Regions from separate parts of the Bradyrhizobium sp. CIAT3101 genome, predicted to be linked through region 3. Evidence: riboswitches for the same ligand, from Rfam matches in the RefSeq annotation. Region 3 holds a riboswitch; each other region holds the start of a gene.
What was found. Region 3 has a riboswitch for cobalamin ahead of metE (5-methyltetrahydropteroyltriglutamate--homocysteine S-methyltransferase). Riboswitches for the same ligand answer to the same signal wherever they lie in the genome.
Positions count from the first base shown of each region.

Region 1 (5,258 bases), 2.2 Mb from region 3:
CAGCTTGTAGCCATCGTCGAACAGCGCGGGATCGCCACGGAATTTGTTGATGACAAACCCCTGGATCATCGCGGCATCATCGGGGTCGATCACCGTCCTGATGCCGACGAGTTGCGCGATGACGCCGCCGCGATCGATGTCGCCGACCAGCACGACGGGGACGTCCGCCTTGCGGGCAAAGCCCATATTGGCGATGTCGGCCTTGCGCAGATTCACTTCAGCCGGACTGCCGGCGCCTTCGACCAGCACCAGATCGGCGCGCGCCTTCAGGCGCTCGAAACTCTCCAGGACCGCGCCCATGAGTGACGGCTTCATCGCCGCATATTCGCGCGCACGTGCGGTCGCGATGCGCTTGCCATGCACGACGACCTGTGCGCCGACATCGGTCTCGGGTTTCAGCAGCACCGGGTTCATGTCGGTGTGCGGCTCGACGCCTGCGGCGAGCGCCTGCAGCGCCTGCGCACGGCCGATTTCGCCGCCATCGACGGTGACGGCGGCATTGTTCGACATGTTCTGCGGCTTGAACGGGAGCACGCGCAGGCCGCGTCGCGTGAACGCGCGCGCGAGGCCGGCGACGATGAGCGATTTGCCCACGTCCGAGCCGGCCCCCTGGATCATCAATGCGCGTGCCATGGTTTTTTCAGAGCTTGGCGTCGTCAGAACTCGACGCCGGCCTGCGCCTTGATGCCCGAGCGGAACGGATGTTTCACCAGCGTCATCTCGGTGACGAGATCGGCGATCTCGATCAGCTCGTCCTTGGCGTTGCGCCCGGTGAGCACGACATGCGTCATCGGCGGCTTCGAGGTCTTCAGGAAGTCGACGACCTCCGCGATGTCGAGATAGTCATAGCGCAGCGCGATGTTGATCTCGTCGAGCACGACCATGCGCAGATTGGCATCGAGGATCAGCTCCTTGGCCTTCTCCCAGCCGGCGCGCGCCGCCGCGATGTCGCGGGCGCGGTCCTGCGTCTCCCAGGTGAAGCCTTCGCCCATGGCGTGGAACTGGCAGAGCTCGCCGAAATGCCCGGTCAGCAGGCGCCGCTCGCCAGTGTCCCAGGCGCCCTTGATGAACTGCACGACCGCGCAGGGAAAGCCATGGGCGACGCAACGGACGATCATGCCGAACGCGGAGGAGGACTTGCCCTTGCCGGCGCCGGTGTGGACGATGACGAGGCCCTTTTCGCCGCTCTTGGTCGCCATGATCTTGTCGCGGGCGACCTTGATTCTCGCCATTTTCGCGGCGTGCTTGGCGTCGGTTTCCTCGGCCGTCTGGGTGTCCGGCTCAGGCTTCATCTGACAGGGTCCTTCGGCTTGACAAGAGGCGGCCGGGGGCAAATGGTGACCCGGCGTTGGTTCCTGTCCTATGACAGGCGAAGAGGGAATGCGATAGGGTCCGAATCGGCAAGATTTGGGTCCAAACTGCAGCCGCCCCCGCGACCGTGACCGGAGAGATGCCCAAAGCCACTGATCCTACTTGCGGATCGGGAAGGCGGGGATCGAAGGGGAAACCCTGCTCCGCAAGCCGGGAGACCTGCCAGCGCGGACGATTTTTGGACCGGCGGACGGGGTGTTCCGCGACGGGGAAACGGGCCTTCGCAGAGAAGGTTCGTGAGCCTCTTCGCCTCCCGCTGTTACTTCTGGAAGAGGCGATGACCGTCACACTGCATGTCTGCATCACCTGCCGCGCCGGCCAGACGCTTGGCGAGGGCGAGGTTACGCCCGGCAAGCGTCTGCATGGTGCGATCCTCGAGGCCGGCGTGCCCGACGGTGTCAATGTGGTTCCCGTCGAATGCCTGTCTGCATGCAGCCAGGGCTGCTCGGTCGCGCTGAGCGCGCCCGGCCGCTGGTCCTATGTCTATGGCCGGCTGTCGGATGCCAACGCGCAGGACGTGGTCGCGGGCGCTGTCGCCTATGCCGCCGCGCCCGACGGCCTCGTGCCCTGGCGCAGTCGGCCGGAAATCTTTCGCAAGCAGTCGCTTGCCCGCATTCCCCCCATTGCCGTGTTGCCGGAGGCCGCCGAATGAATTCGCTCGCAAAAGTCCCTGTGACGGTCGTCACCGGTTTTCTCGGCTCTGGCAAGACCACGCTGATCCAGCATCTGCTCAGCAATCCCAACGGCAAGAAGCTCGCGGTGCTCGTCAACGAGTTCGGCAGCGAGGGCGTCGACGGCGAGATCCTGAAGTCCTGCGCCGATGCGAACTGCCCGGAGGAGAACATCGTCGAGCTCGCAAACGGCTGCATCTGCTGCACCGTCGCCGACGACTTCATTCCGACCATGGAGAAGCTGCTGGCGCGGCCGGTGAGGCCCGATCACATCCTGATCGAGACCTCGGGGCTGGCTCTGCCGAAGCCGCTGCTGAAGGCGTTCGACTGGCCGGAGATCCGCTCGCGGATCACGGTCGACGGCGTGATCGCACTGGCCGATGCCGAGGCTGTCGCCGCCGGTCGCTTCGCGCCGGATCCGGTTGCTGTCGAAGCACAGCGCGCGGCCGACGAAAATCTCGATCACGAGACGCCGCTGTCGGAGGTGTTCGAAGACCAGATCGCCTGTGCCGATATCGTGCTGCTGACCAAGGCCGATCTGGCCGGCAGCGCCGGCATCGAGGCCGCCAAGGCGCTGATTACCGCCGAGATGCCGCGCCGCGTGCCGATGCTGCCCATCACCGACGGCGCGATCGACGCGCGCGTCATTCTTGGTCTCGGCGCCGCCGCCGAGAACGATCTCGCCGCGCGCCCCTCGCACCATGACGGCGAGGAAGAGCACGAGCACGACGATTTTGCTTCGGTCGTGATTGATCTGCCTGAAGTGACTGACGTCGATGCGCTGGTCGCATCCGTCCAGAAGCTGGCCCGCGAGCAGAACGTGCTGCGCGCCAAGGGCTACATCGCAGTGGCGGGCAAGCCGATGCGCCTGCTGCTGCAGGCGGTCGGCGAGCGCGTGCGCCACCAGTTCGACAAGCCCTGGGGCGCGGGCGGCAGGCAATCGAAGCTCGTCGTGATCGGCGAGCACGGCGATATCGATGAGGCCGCGATCAAGGCGGGATTGGGAGTCTGATGCACGTCGTCTTCCGCGAGAGCCGCGGTCTGGAAGAGACCGCGACGCCAAGGGACATCGGCCAGGACCCGGCCGATCTCGTGGTGCTCTCGTACTCGGATTCCGATCTGGCGGCGTTTGCGGCCGGCTGGCGGCGCGGCCGCAACAGCCTGCCGTCGCTGCGCCTGGCGAACCTCGCGGAGCTCCGTCATCCCCTCTCGGTCGATACCTATGTCGAGCGCACGCTGTCGCAGGCGCGCGGCATTCTGGTGCGGCTGATCGGCGGTGAGTCCTATTGGCCCTATGGCCTCGCGGCGCTCCAGCAGCTGGCAAGAGATCGCAACATCGTGCTCGCCGTGCTGCCGGCCGATGGTCGCGACGACACGCGGCTCGATGCGTACTCCACCTTGCCGGTCTCGACGCTGCGCCGGCTGAAAGTGCTCTGCGACACCGGTGGTCCCGTTGCGGCGCAAGCCGCGATCGCGCAGCTCGCGCTGGCCTCGGGTCTCTATGCCGGGCCCGTCGTCGGCGAGATGAACGTGCCCGAGATGGGTTTCTACGATCCCGCACGTGGCGTGATCGCCGCGCCGTTGACGGGCGAAGGAAAGCCGCGCGCGCTGGTGACGTTCTATCGCTCCTATCTCACCGCCGCGGACACCGGCCCGGTCGATGCACTGATCGCTGCTCTGCGCGAGAAGGGCTTTGACGCGCACGGCGTGTTCGTGACCTCGCTGAAGGCTGCGGGCGTCGCAGATTGGTTGCGGGACCATCTCGCCAAGAATCCTCCGGCTGCGATCGTCAATGCGACGGCGTTCTCGGCGATGGGCGACGACGGCACGACGCCGTTCGATGCCGCGTCATGTCCGGTGTTCCAGGTCGCGCTCTCATCGGCGCGCCGTGAGGATTGGGCGGAGTCGCTGCGCGGCCTGTCGCCCGGTGACCTCGCGATGCATGTGGTTCTGCCCGAGGTCGACGGCCGGCTGTTCGCGGGCGTGGTGAGTTTCAAATCGGCTGCCGCGCGCGATCCGGATCTGCAGTTCTCGCATCTGGCGCATCAGCCGGACGAGGAGCGCGTGAATGCCATCGCCGCCCGCGTTGCGGCCTGGCGGCGGCTTGCGGAGACACCGGCCGCCGAGAAGCGGCTGGCCATTGTGCTCTCGAACTATCCCGGACGTCCGCACCAGATCGCGCATGCGGTCGGTCTCGACGCGCTTGCCTCGGTCGAGGCGATGGTGGCCGATCTCGCTGAGGCCGGCTTCGATGTCGCGCCGGTCCGTGCGCTGGGCGAGACGTTGCTGAACCAGCATCTGAGCTGGAGCGTCGCCGCGTACCGCGCGATGCTCGCGCGTCTTCCTCAGGGCCTGCAGGACGATCTCGCGCAAGCGTGGGGCGCGCCGGAGAGCGATCCGAGCTGCCGCGATGGCGCATTCCACTTCGCCGCGATTGCCTGCGGCCAATCGATCTTCGCGGTCCAAGCCGAGCGCGGCGATGCGACGACACGCGATTCCGACTACCACGATCTCGCCCGCACGCCGCGTCATGCCTATGTCGCGTTCTATCTTTGGCTCCGCGGGCAGGGGTGTGATGCCGTCGTGCACATGGGGGCGCACGGCACGCTGGAATGGCTGCCGGGAAAATCCGTGGCGCTGTCCGCAAGCTGCTGGCCGGAAGCGCTGATCGGCGATCTGCCCGTCATCTATCCCTTCATCGTCAACGATCCCGGTGAGGCCGCGCAGGCCAAGCGGCGCATCGGCGCCGTCACCATCGGCCATCTGCCGCCGCCGCTCGCGCAATCCGCGGTGCCGGAAGGCCTGCGTCGGCTGGAACGCCTGCTCGACGAGTATTCGACCGCCGATGGTCTCGATCCCGCCCGTCGCCAGCGCCTGATCGCCGCGATCCGCGAGGAGGCGCGCGCAGCCGGCCTCGAAGACGATCTCGGGCTTGATGCCTCGGCGGCTCCGGCCGAAGCGATCCCGCGGATCGACCGCTTCGTTTGCGATCTCAAGGAAAGCCAGTTCGGCGACGGTCTGCATGTGTTCGGTCGCGGTGACTGCGGCGACGCCGAGCGGGACGCATTGCTTGCCGCGCTTGGGGGGCAGCGCGTTGCGCCCGGCCCATCTGGCGCGCCCTATCGCGGGCGTCATGACGTGCTGCCGACGGGACGCAATCTCTTTGCCGTCGATCCGCGCGCCGTGCCGACGCCGCCGGCGCATGCACAGGGGATA
Region 1 is NZ_CP121634.1:6,051,712-6,056,969, reverse strand. Features, by position in the region: gene QA645_RS28700 (cobyric acid synthase) at 1-633, opposite strand, end outside; gene cobO (cob(I)yrinic acid a,c-diamide adenosyltransferase) at 657-1,292, opposite strand; cobalamin riboswitch at 1,333-1,553, shown strand; gene QA645_RS28690 (DUF1636 domain-containing protein) at 1,649-2,023, shown strand; gene cobW (cobalamin biosynthesis protein CobW) at 2,020-3,054, shown strand; gene cobN (cobaltochelatase subunit CobN) at 3,054-5,258, shown strand, end outside.
Region 1: it holds a riboswitch for cobalamin, as region 3 does, so the genes downstream of both, QA645_RS28690 (DUF1636 domain-containing protein) here and metE (5-methyltetrahydropteroyltriglutamate--homocysteine S-methyltransferase) in region 3, are expected to answer to the same signal.

Region 2 (5,258 bases), 2.2 Mb from region 3:
GAAGAAGCGCCAGGACGCACCGGCATTGGCGACGATGCGCGGCACGTTCGGCGGCGTGTTGCCCGAGAACGAGCCGCCGGCGAAATCATAGTCGGCATAGCGCGCATCGACATAGGCGATGTTGCCCCAGAGCCGCAGAGACTCGATCGGACGGATCGCCCCGGCAAGCTCGACACCTTTCGATTCCTGCCGTCCCGCGATGTTGAGCGTCTGGCCGCCGGCTGCCGCGTAGACGTTCTTGCGCACGATGTCGTAGGCCGAGAACGACCACTCCGCCCTGTTGTCCCACAACACGTGCTTGACGCCGGTCTCATAGGTGCGCGCGGTCGTGAGATCCAGGTTCTGGGTGGGCAAGAGCAGGAAGATGTTGTTGGCCGAGATGTCGGCGCCGGTGGCGTACTGACTGAAGAAGGTCAGGCCGGGCACGGCCTCCCAGGTGTAGCCGATGCGGCCGGTGACGGGCGCCCATGATTTCGAGAACGGAAAGCCTGCATTCTCCAGACCGAACTGGTCGGTCGAGTTGCGATCGAGCCCGATATGTTCGACGCGCAGGCCGCCGATCAACGAGAAGGTCCGCGTCAACTTCAGCCGGTCCTCGAACGACAGCGCCTCGTTGTCGATACGCGCGGTCTGCTGCTTGGTCAGGAGCGTGCCGTAGAAGCCGCGATCGGGATCGACCAGCGAGACGAAATCATTCGGAAAAGTTGCGGAACCCGGCCTGACGAAGTCGAGATAGCTCGACGACAGCGTCGTGACCATGCGATTGTCGAAGCCCGCGATATTGGCGTCCCAGACCAGGTCGGTGATGTTACCGACAAGGCGCTGGCTGTGCGCAACATAGAAGCGCTCGCGATAAACCTGGTTTTTTGTGGAATCAAACGCCTCGACCTCGTTATTGAACCAGCTGCGCTCGGCGCCGTAACCATAGGCCTGGCTCTTCAGCGTCAGGTCAGGCGCCAGTTTCAACTCAAAGCCGCCACGCAGCCAGACCTCTTGCGCTACGTTGCGGTTATCGAGGACGTTGTAGTTGGTGTTGAAGGTGCGATCGTCGATCGTAATTGCACCGAGGTTCGATTTAGTGAAATCCGACACATAGGTGCCGGAGACGATTCCTGCCGTGGCGTGCGAGCCGCTGAAGGCGACCGGCACCAGCGGCGCGCCCCAATAGGCTTTTGAGCGGTCCTCGCGGTACTCGATCGCACCCCACACCTTAAGGCTGTCGGAGATCCGGTAGTTGAGCTGGCCGGAGACGTCGAGCGTCTTGGTGTTGGTGTCGTCGGCAAAGCCGTTGAGCGAGGAGCGGCTGATGTCGAAGCGATAGTCCAGCCCCTGGACGTTGGTGCTGCCACCGGAGCCGTAATGCGCGCGGAACGAGTTCAGGGAGTCATAGGAGAAGTCGGCTTCGTTCTGGATCGCACCCGTGTGCGGCTGCTTGGTGACGAAGTTGATGGCGCCGCCGGCGGCACCCTCGCCCGAGATCAGCGAGGCCGGGCCTTTCAAAAATTCGACGGCTTCGAGATTGGCCGTATCCATGACCCGCGAGGTCATGTTCTGCGGGCCGATCTTGATGCCGTTGTAGAGCGTGTTGATTTGGCTGTTGGTGAAGCCGCGCATCGAGAAGGCCGACGGCTCGGACGGATTGTCGCCGGCGGTGACGCCAACCGCGCCCTGGGCGACGTCGGAGACGGTGCGGTAGCCCTGCTCGCGGATGGTTTCGGCCGAGATCACCTCGACGGTCGCGGGGGTCTCGCGCACGGTCAGGCCGAGACGCGAGGCGCTCTCGGCGACCGCATTGCTGTTGAGCGGTGTCGGCACTGTGGCGTTCGGCACGACCGGCTTTGGCGCGGCCGCTGCCGCGGCGGGCCTGCGTGCGGCCGTGCGGCGTGCGCTTGCCGCGTCCCGGCCGCCCGGCTTGGCCTGCTGACGGGATTGCGGCGGCGAGACCTCCACCGCAGGCAGGGGCTCGCGAGCCTGCTGCGCCAAGGCAGCTGACATGTCGGTGGCGGCAAAAGATGTGAGAGCGGCGGACGCCAGCAGGAAACGGCGTGATCGTACAATACGGATGGAAGACACGGTCTTGGACCTCGGTGTGACGTCAGTGGCACGTCACCGCGAACCAAGGTCCCATCTTCCGGCTGGTAAGCCCTCCGATGAAGCCGAATGTCTGTACTCCCCGACCGACATCTTCGCGTGTGACCACGGCTGACGGCAGGTCTCCTGGCTCGCGGGTCGTGACCGCTTCGTCGCCTTCCCGGGACCGAGGACCCAGTGGCTTGTGACGAAGGATTCACCGCTTACAGTTGCGGGGGCAGCTGCGGCATTGGGGACCATGTCCCCGCACCGCATTCCCTTTTCATCCCCTCTCGGGGAAACCGTCAAAGTCATCTAGGGTTACGATCAAGACAGAGTCAATGTACAAGCTGCGGCGTTATTGCCACAGCGACCAACTTCTTTGGAGATAAGCATGGAAGGCGAGACCTTCCTCTGGCTGATCCGGCATGCGCCGGTCGAGGGCGTCAAGGGGACGATCCACGCCGCCGACGCGCCCGCAGATCTCGGCGATCGCGTGCAGCTCGAGAAGCTACGACGGTGCTTGCCACGGGATGCGGCGAGCTATGCGAGCCCTTCGCGACGCACGGCCGAGACGGCGCGCGCGCTGGGGCTCGAGCCTGACCTGCTGCCCGAATTCAGCGAGCAGGATTTCGGCGACTGGACCGGCCGGCGCCATGACGAGCTCGCAGCGAACGGCGGCGAGGCCTATGCGCAATTCTGGAGCGATCCGGCGTGCGGGCGGCCGCCCGGCGGCGAGAGCTTTGAAGAACAAGTCGCGCGCGTGCGGTTGGGCCTTGCGCGGATCGTCGCTCGTCAGGCAGCGCTGATCGTGCATTCCGGCACCATCCGCGCCGCGTTGTGCATCGCGCTGGATCTGACGCCGCACGCGGCCTTGCGCTTCGTCGTCGATCCGCTGTCGCTGACCCGGATCGACCGGCTCGCGACCGGCTGGCGCGTCGTCTCGGTCAATCAGCGCGTGGCCTAGGACGGCCGGTCCGGGACGTTGGCCTGTGCGAACGTCGCCATGTCGTTGTGAAGGCTACAGGCCGAGCGCACCAGCGGCAGCGCGATCGCAGCGCCCGATCCCTCGCCAAGCCTGAGATCGAGGCTGATCAGCGGCTGCACGTTCAGCGCGCGCAGCACCAGCCGGTGCCCCTGCTCCGCCGATTGATGCGACGGCAGCAGGAACGGTTGGCACGACGGATTGAGCCGCACCGCCGCGAGCGCCGCGACCGACACGATAAAACCATCGATCAGCACGGGAATGCGCGCCTGCGCAGCCGCTATGATCGCGCCCGAGATCGCCGCGATCTCGAGGCCACCGACGGCGCACAGGATCTTCTCGGGCGCCGCACCCGTAACGCCATGACGCGCGATCGCCCCATCGATCACCCGCGCTTTGTGCGCACGGCCCGCCGCATCCACGCCGGTGCCGTGGCCCGCAATTTCCTCGGCAGCGACGCCGAGCAGGCTCGCGGCGATCGCCGCCGAGGTCGTGGTGTTGCCGATACCCATCTCGCCGAAGATCAGGAGATCGGGCTGATCGGCCTTCGCCCGCACCACTGCGCGCTGTCCCGCCTCGAAGGCGAACGCCAGCTCCGCCGGCGTGAGCGCAGCTTCGACGCTGAAATCGCGCGTGCCAGGGCGTGGCTTGTCGGTGACGATATCAGGCATCGCCTCTTGTGCCAGCGTTCCGGCGTCGACCACTTCGAGGCTCGAACCGAGCTCGCGCGCCAGCACCGAGATCGCGGCGCCGCCCGAAGCAAAATTCGCCATCATCGCGATGGTGACGGCCTGCGGATAGGCCGACACGCCCTGCGAGACGATGCCGTGATCGCCGGCAAAGATGATGATCGGCACGCGCGCGGCGCGAGGGCGTTCAGTCGCCTGCAAGCCGGCAAGCTCGATCGCAAGCTGCTCGAGCCGCCCAAGCGCGCCGGTCGGCTTTGTCAGTTGTGTCTGTCGCGCGATCGCCGCATCGCGATGCGCAACGGAGATCTCGGGGCATTTCCGGGTGACCCATTCAGGGAGCATGCTGCCTCGCTTACGGCCTGCGCTTGAGAATGTAACTGTCCATGATCCAGCCATGCCGCTCGCGCGCCTCGTGTCGTGCGGCAACGATGCGCGGGCCGACCTCGGTGAGCCGGCCGGACATGATGATCTGATCGGCCATGCCGAGATAGGCGCCCCACCAGATGTGAAGTCCGGCCGGATCGAGCGACTGGAACGCCGTGCCGCCGTCGAGCATCACGACGACCGTATCGACGCCCACTGGCCAGCCGCCTTCACGCAAGCGGCGTCCCGTCGTGACCAGAAACGGCTCGCCGATGTCGTTGAGCGGCAGCGCATGCGCCGCGCACAGCGTCTGGATCGAGGTGATGCCGGGCACGACCTCGATTTCTGGCAACGGATTGAGCCGCCGCGCGATGCGCAGCGAGGAATCGTACAGCGAGGGATCGCCCCAGATCAGCAGCGCGACCTTGCCGTCACCACCGAGATGATCAACGATCGACCGCGACCAGGTCGCCGCGACCGCGTCATGCCAATCGTCCACGCCCTTGCGGTAGTCGGCCTCACCGGCATCGCGCACGGGCAGATCGAACTCGGCGATGCGCGTGGTGCCGTTGGCGAGTACATCCGCGCAGATGGTCCGCCTGAGATCGGCGAGATCGGATTTTGCCGTCCCCTTGCGTGGGATCAGGACAAGATCGGCGGCGTTGATCGCGCCAATCGCAGCGCGCGTGAGCTGCCCGGGATCGCCGCAGCCGATGCCGATCAGGGAGAGCGTCATCATGACGATCCGTCCTCCGCCAGCGCGCCGAACATGATTACGGCCGCCGTGGAAGCAGCACCGCCACGCGCGAGCTGCTCGGCAAGCTCGGCAATCGTGGTGCGCACCAGCCGCTCGTCGGCGCGGCCGAGGGACTCCGCGAACAGCGCCGGCGTATCGGGCGAGAGCCCGTGCTCGATCAATTTCGCGACCAGCGCCGGAAAGGTGCGCCGACCCATATAGACCACGGTCGTCGCATCAGGATCGGCCAGCGCCGCCCAGTTCAAATTCTGCGGCAACTCGCCGGTGACGTCGGCCCCGGTGACGAACTGCACCCGGCGCGAGGTGTGGCGACGGGTCAGGGGAATCCCGGCTTGCGCCGCGGCGACGCAGGCCGAGGTGACGCCGGGAACGATCTCATAGCCGATGCCGGCTT
Region 2 is NZ_CP121634.1:6,037,491-6,042,748, forward strand. Features, by position in the region: gene QA645_RS28610 (TonB-dependent receptor) at 1-2,073, opposite strand, end outside; cobalamin riboswitch at 2,190-2,392, opposite strand; gene QA645_RS28615 (histidine phosphatase family protein) at 2,465-3,037, shown strand; gene cobT (nicotinate-nucleotide--dimethylbenzimidazole phosphoribosyltransferase) at 3,034-4,086, opposite strand; gene cobF (precorrin-6A synthase (deacetylating)) at 4,097-4,846, opposite strand; gene cobA (uroporphyrinogen-III C-methyltransferase) at 4,843-5,258, opposite strand, start outside.
Region 2: it holds a riboswitch for cobalamin, as region 3 does, so the genes downstream of both, QA645_RS28610 (TonB-dependent receptor) here and metE (5-methyltetrahydropteroyltriglutamate--homocysteine S-methyltransferase) in region 3, are expected to answer to the same signal.

Region 3 (5,258 bases):
CCACGATTGCCATGTGTCCTACATCTGCATCAATTGCTAAGGTTGGTAGGTGACACGAGCCGCGGCGCATTGCTCCTCGATTTGCGCCCTCGCCCCATGGGAAGCGATCAAATAGCGCTCGTTTCTCTGACTCCCGTGCCTCGCAGAGATGCGAGGACGGCGTCAGGACAGGGATTCATCGATATACTAGACGACGCCCAAAGCGTTCTTTACTTCCTCGCCGAGACGATTGGAACGGATCGTATGCTGGAATAGGTTAGCGTCATAGCGAGTCTCTTGAAAGCGGAAGGCCGCGAAGTTGAACAGAACGAGCCTGCGAATTAGAAGTTCATGGCTGCAGCTGGGCAACAATTGAGACTATTGCGGATGGGAAATCAGGTTGGCGCGCAAAACACTTTTTGTCGTAAGTCGCGCGCTCCTATCGAGTGGCGGTTCGAACCCCCACATCATCGGAGAGGAACGTAAGACGAGCGCCGGGAATAGGCTCCGCCGCCACGCAGCTGCTGAACTCGATGTGGCGCCCTAGGGATGGATGCTGCTCGGTCTTAATCCGAGTACTCGCAGCACAACATCATGTCTGCTGGGGGGGCAAAGCCCGAGCAATCTTGCGAACCCGCTAGGCGACCTCGGCGGCCGGTTCCTTGGGCGTCTTTACGCGTGTTACGCTGCTTTTTCCATCGATGCCGACGGGTACTTCGCCGGCAACGGTTGCGCGACGAACGACGCGATGCTGGTCGCCGTAGTCGTTCACCGCATAATGTTGCGTGGCGCGATTGTCCCACATTGCTACATCGCCTTCCTTCCAGCGCCAGCGCACTGTGTTTTCGAGCGCCGTGATATGAGACTGAAATAGATCAAATAATTTCTGGCCGTCGTATTTCGGAACACCAACGAAATTTTGCACCAGAGCGCCAAGCACTAGCGCGCGCTCGCCGGTCTCGGGATGCACGCGCACGACAGGATGCTCAGTCTGATAGATCGTTCTAGTGAAGATTTCGTCCAAATGCTTTTTGTCGAGCTCGCTGACGCGGGCCAATATTGCGTAGTCGAAGGCGTTGCTGTGAACGGCCCAAAGCTTGTCTGCAAGACGCTGCAGCGGCGGTGCTAGGTCAAGATATGCCGTCACGGTGTTTGACCAGACCGTATCGCCACCGAATGGTGGAATCACTAGGCTTCGTAGTACCGCAATTTTGGGGTAGGCATCGACGAAGGTTCCGTCGGTGTGCCACAAGTCGGCGCGGCTACCGGCGCGGGCGGAATCAAGCTCGATGATTGACGCCGTACCTTTGATCGCACCGAGCGTCGGATGAGGTGCCAGCTTCCCGAAGCGAAGGGCAAAGCGCTCTTGCTCGGCATCGTCGAGGTGTCCCTGGTCTCGGAAGAAGATGACCTTGTGCTCCAATAGTAACTCATTGATCGAGCCGATCGTCTGCTCCGGCAAACCGCCCGATAGCTTGACGTTGCGGATTTCTGCGCCGAGGCGCGCAGCGCATTTGACGATGTCGCCGCGAGGAACATCGCAATCCGACAAGACCGTATAAGTCATGGCTCCAAATCTCCAATTTGGCGGTTTCCGCTAAACTCGACTAGAGCTGTCGAACGCCAACTGCCGACCGCATAGCGGAATGCGTCAGATTCCTAGTGACAGCGCCGAGTTGGAGCTTGCGCTCCTGAAGCAACCTCGGACTTGTTGGTGCGACTCCGCTAAGGCTTAGTGCGGCTCTAAAGTTGACGTGGTCTATCAGTACGTTCAATTGCCAGAACTGGTAGTTGACCAATGCAAGAGCGCCTTGTCCTTTAAGCGATTGAGGTCTCGTCCGCTGCTGAAGGAACAAGAAAACTATTCGTATGGAAAAAGCGGTGGGAGGGGCGCAGAGATCGGTTCACATGGCCCTTTGAAGCTATCCGTGATGCTGCGCAAAATGCTGCAAACCGCAGTAGTGACGGCGAAGTGACAAGAGAGGGAAGTCTCTTCACTTCCTCTCGACTCGAGCCCAGAGACGAGGCGCCAGGGAGTGCTGTCCGAGATTCTGTCCCTTTGACGGTCCGTACGATTTGCGCGCACAGCGGTGGCGTTCAAGGCCAGGAGCTGCACGATACATCTAGCCAATAACAGCATAGCGGGGCCGAAAGCGGTTAGGACCATTTATAGCGCGCGATCGCACGTGACGGCGTGACGGCCACCTCTTCGTTCGGGTGGAAAGGCGCGCAGAGCTTCACATCACGATTGTTCGGTGACCTCGATGGCTCAATCGTTAGACCGTCGGGCTTGCCGATGCCGCAGCAAAGACGATCTCAGGGTTGACGTATCGCTTCTTCTGCAGATAATCGGAGGCGTCGAGGTTCTCCAGCTCTCACTCGATCTGGAGCTAAGAGGGAAGCCGGTGCGCTCTTGATCCGCTCAGGATTGAAGTAATGCCGGCGCTGCCCCCGCAACTGTAAGCGGCGAGCTCGCATCCAAACGTGTCACTGAAGCAGAAGCTTCGGGAAGGCGGGATGCAGGCGATGACCCGCGAGCCAGGAGACCTGCCCCGACAACATATTCGTCCACGGGCGGGGTGTCCGGTGGTACGCCTAGTGCGTTTCCGCCATGGCCTTTGCCCCCACACACAATGGGGTTAAAGCTATGTCTCTTCTCTCACTTCCTGTCGCAACCCTCGGCACGCCGCGTATCGGACCGCGCCGTGAGCTCAAGCTGGCGCTCGAAGCCTACTGGGCCGGTAAGATCAGCACCTCGCAGCTTCTTGAAGCAGCGGCGGGTCTTCGTGTCGCCAATTGGGCACGTCAGAAGTCGCTGGGCGTCAGTGTCATCCCATCAAATGACTTTTCGCTTTATGACCAGGTTCTCGATACGAGCGTCATGGTTGGCGCCATTCCCGAGATGTATGGCTGGGACGGCGGGCCGGTCTCGCTGCAGACCTATTTCGCCATGGCACGAGGCTCGCAAGATAAGGAACAAGGCGCGAGCCGCGGTCAAGCTCGAGCTCATGGCGCCGCTGCGCAGGAGATGACTAAGTGGTTCGATACCAACTACCACTACATGGTGCCCGAATTCCATAAGGGACAGACCTTCAGGCTCTCCTCCCGCAAACCGATCGAGGAATATGAGGAGGCGAAAGCCCTTGGCTATCAAACGCGTCCTGTCTTGGTCGGACCGGTCACCTTCCTGAAGCTCGGCAAGAGTGCCGATCCGACATTTGATCCGATTTCGCTGCTCGAGAGCCTCGTACCCGTCTATGTCGAGGTGCTCAAGGAACTGGCGAAACGTGGAGCCGAGTGGGTCCAGCTTGATGAGCCCTATCTGGTGCTTGATCTCGACGAGACGACGCGGCGTGCGGTCCAGCGTGCCTATGGACGTCTTGCTGAGGAGGTCCCTGGCATCAAAATCATGCTTACGACTTATTTCGGAGCGATCGGCGACAATCTGGCGACCGCTCTGGGACTGCCTGTGGCCGGGTTGCACGTGGATCTTGTCCGCGCTCCCCAGCAATTGAGCCAAATTGAAATCAGCGCCCGCGCGGACCTCGTGGTTTCGCTCGGCGTCATCGACGGCCGCAACGTGTGGCGCTCGAACCTCTTTGCACTGGTTGAGCGGCTCAAGCCTTTCATTGCAAAGTTCGGCAAGGATCGCGTGCAACTCGCCCCGTCTTGCTCGCTCTTGCATGTCCCAATCGACGTTCAGCTCGAGACCGATATCGATTCGGATGTGAAGAGGTGGCTTGCCTTCTCGGTGCAGAAGATCGACGAGCTCGCGGCCTTGGGGAAAGCACTCGCAGGCGACGGAAGCGCCATTGCCGCGCTTTCCGAATCAGACCGTGCAGCGAAGGCTCGCCGGGCATCACCGAAGATCCATAACAGGGTTGTCACACAGCGGGCGGCGGCGATTGACGAGGCTATGTGCCGTCGCAACAGCGCTTTTACGACCCGTGCCGAGGTTCAGCGCAAGCGTTTCGGCCTGCCGCTGTTTCCCACGACAACAATCGGCTCGTTCCCACAGACCGCGCAGGTACGCAACGCCCGCTCCGCGCGTGCCCAGGGACAGTTGACAAAGGCGGAATATGAACAATTCCTGAAAGAGGAAACGGCTCGCGCCGTCCTTTGGCAGGAGGAGATTGGGCTCGACGTTCTTGTTCACGGCGAGTTCGAGCGCAACGATATGGTCCAGTATTTCGCTGAACAGCTTTCCGGCTTCGTGTTTACAAAGCATGGCTGGGTGCAATCTTACGGCTCACGTTACGTTCGTCCGCCGATTCTGTTCGGCGATGTCTCGCGGCCGAAGCCGATGACCATCGAATGGTGGCGCTACGCGCAGTCCCTAACCAGAAAGCCGATGAAGGCCATGCTTACGGGGCCGGTGACGATCCTAAATTGGTCGTTTGTCCGTGACGATATTCCGCGGAGCGAGGCCTGCCGTCAGATCGCGCTCGCCATCCGTGATGAGGTCGCCGAACTGGAAAGAGCCGGCGCAACCATGATCCAAATCGATGAGGCCGCACTACGCGAAGGTTTGCCTCTCCGCCGCTCCGATTGGAAGTCTTATCTCGACTGGGCAGTGGAGAGCTTCCGCCTCTGTTCCTCCGGTGTTGCCGATGCGACACAGATCCATACCCACATGTGCTATTCGGAGTTCAACGCCATCATCGATGCAATTGCCGCGATGGACGCAGATGTCATCTCGATCGAAACGTCCCGTTCTAAGATGGAGCTGCTCGACGCATTCACTGCCTTCAAATACCCAAACGACATCGGCCCTGGCGTCTACGACATCCACTCGCCTCGCGTTCCCGAGGCTGCTGAGATGGCGGATCTCATCGCGCGAGCTCGCCAACGACTGTCGGATTCGCAGCTCTGGATCAATCCGGATTGCGGCCTAAAGACCCGCAAATGGACCGAAGTCCGTCCGGCGCTCGTCAACATGGTTGCGGCGGCCCGCGAAATGCGCAAGGCGTCCTGACGCGGGGGCGCTCGCGGGGTCGAACGACGAGCTGATCGAAGCAGATAAAGTCCAGATTATGTCGACGTCACAATTTGGTCAGCTGAATTCGTTCAGGCGCCAACAAGGCGATACTGTCGAACCAGCCGATCGGTGGGCAATATGCGATGGCCGGATCTTCGCCGCCGGAGGAATTCGCACCGCTTTATAGAGGGCGTTCGAACACAGGCCTGCCAATTACCCGTTCGTCATGCAGTATGCTTAGCCGGGCGGCATTGGCCCAGGAATTGCTAATTCGACCTCAAAGTTCGTTCTATCTTTCTGG
Region 3 is NZ_CP121634.1:8,260,489-8,265,746, forward strand. Features, by position in the region: gene QA645_RS38600 (TauD/TfdA family dioxygenase) at 617-1,546, opposite strand; cobalamin riboswitch at 2,324-2,549, shown strand; gene metE (5-methyltetrahydropteroyltriglutamate--homocysteine S-methyltransferase) at 2,627-4,954, shown strand.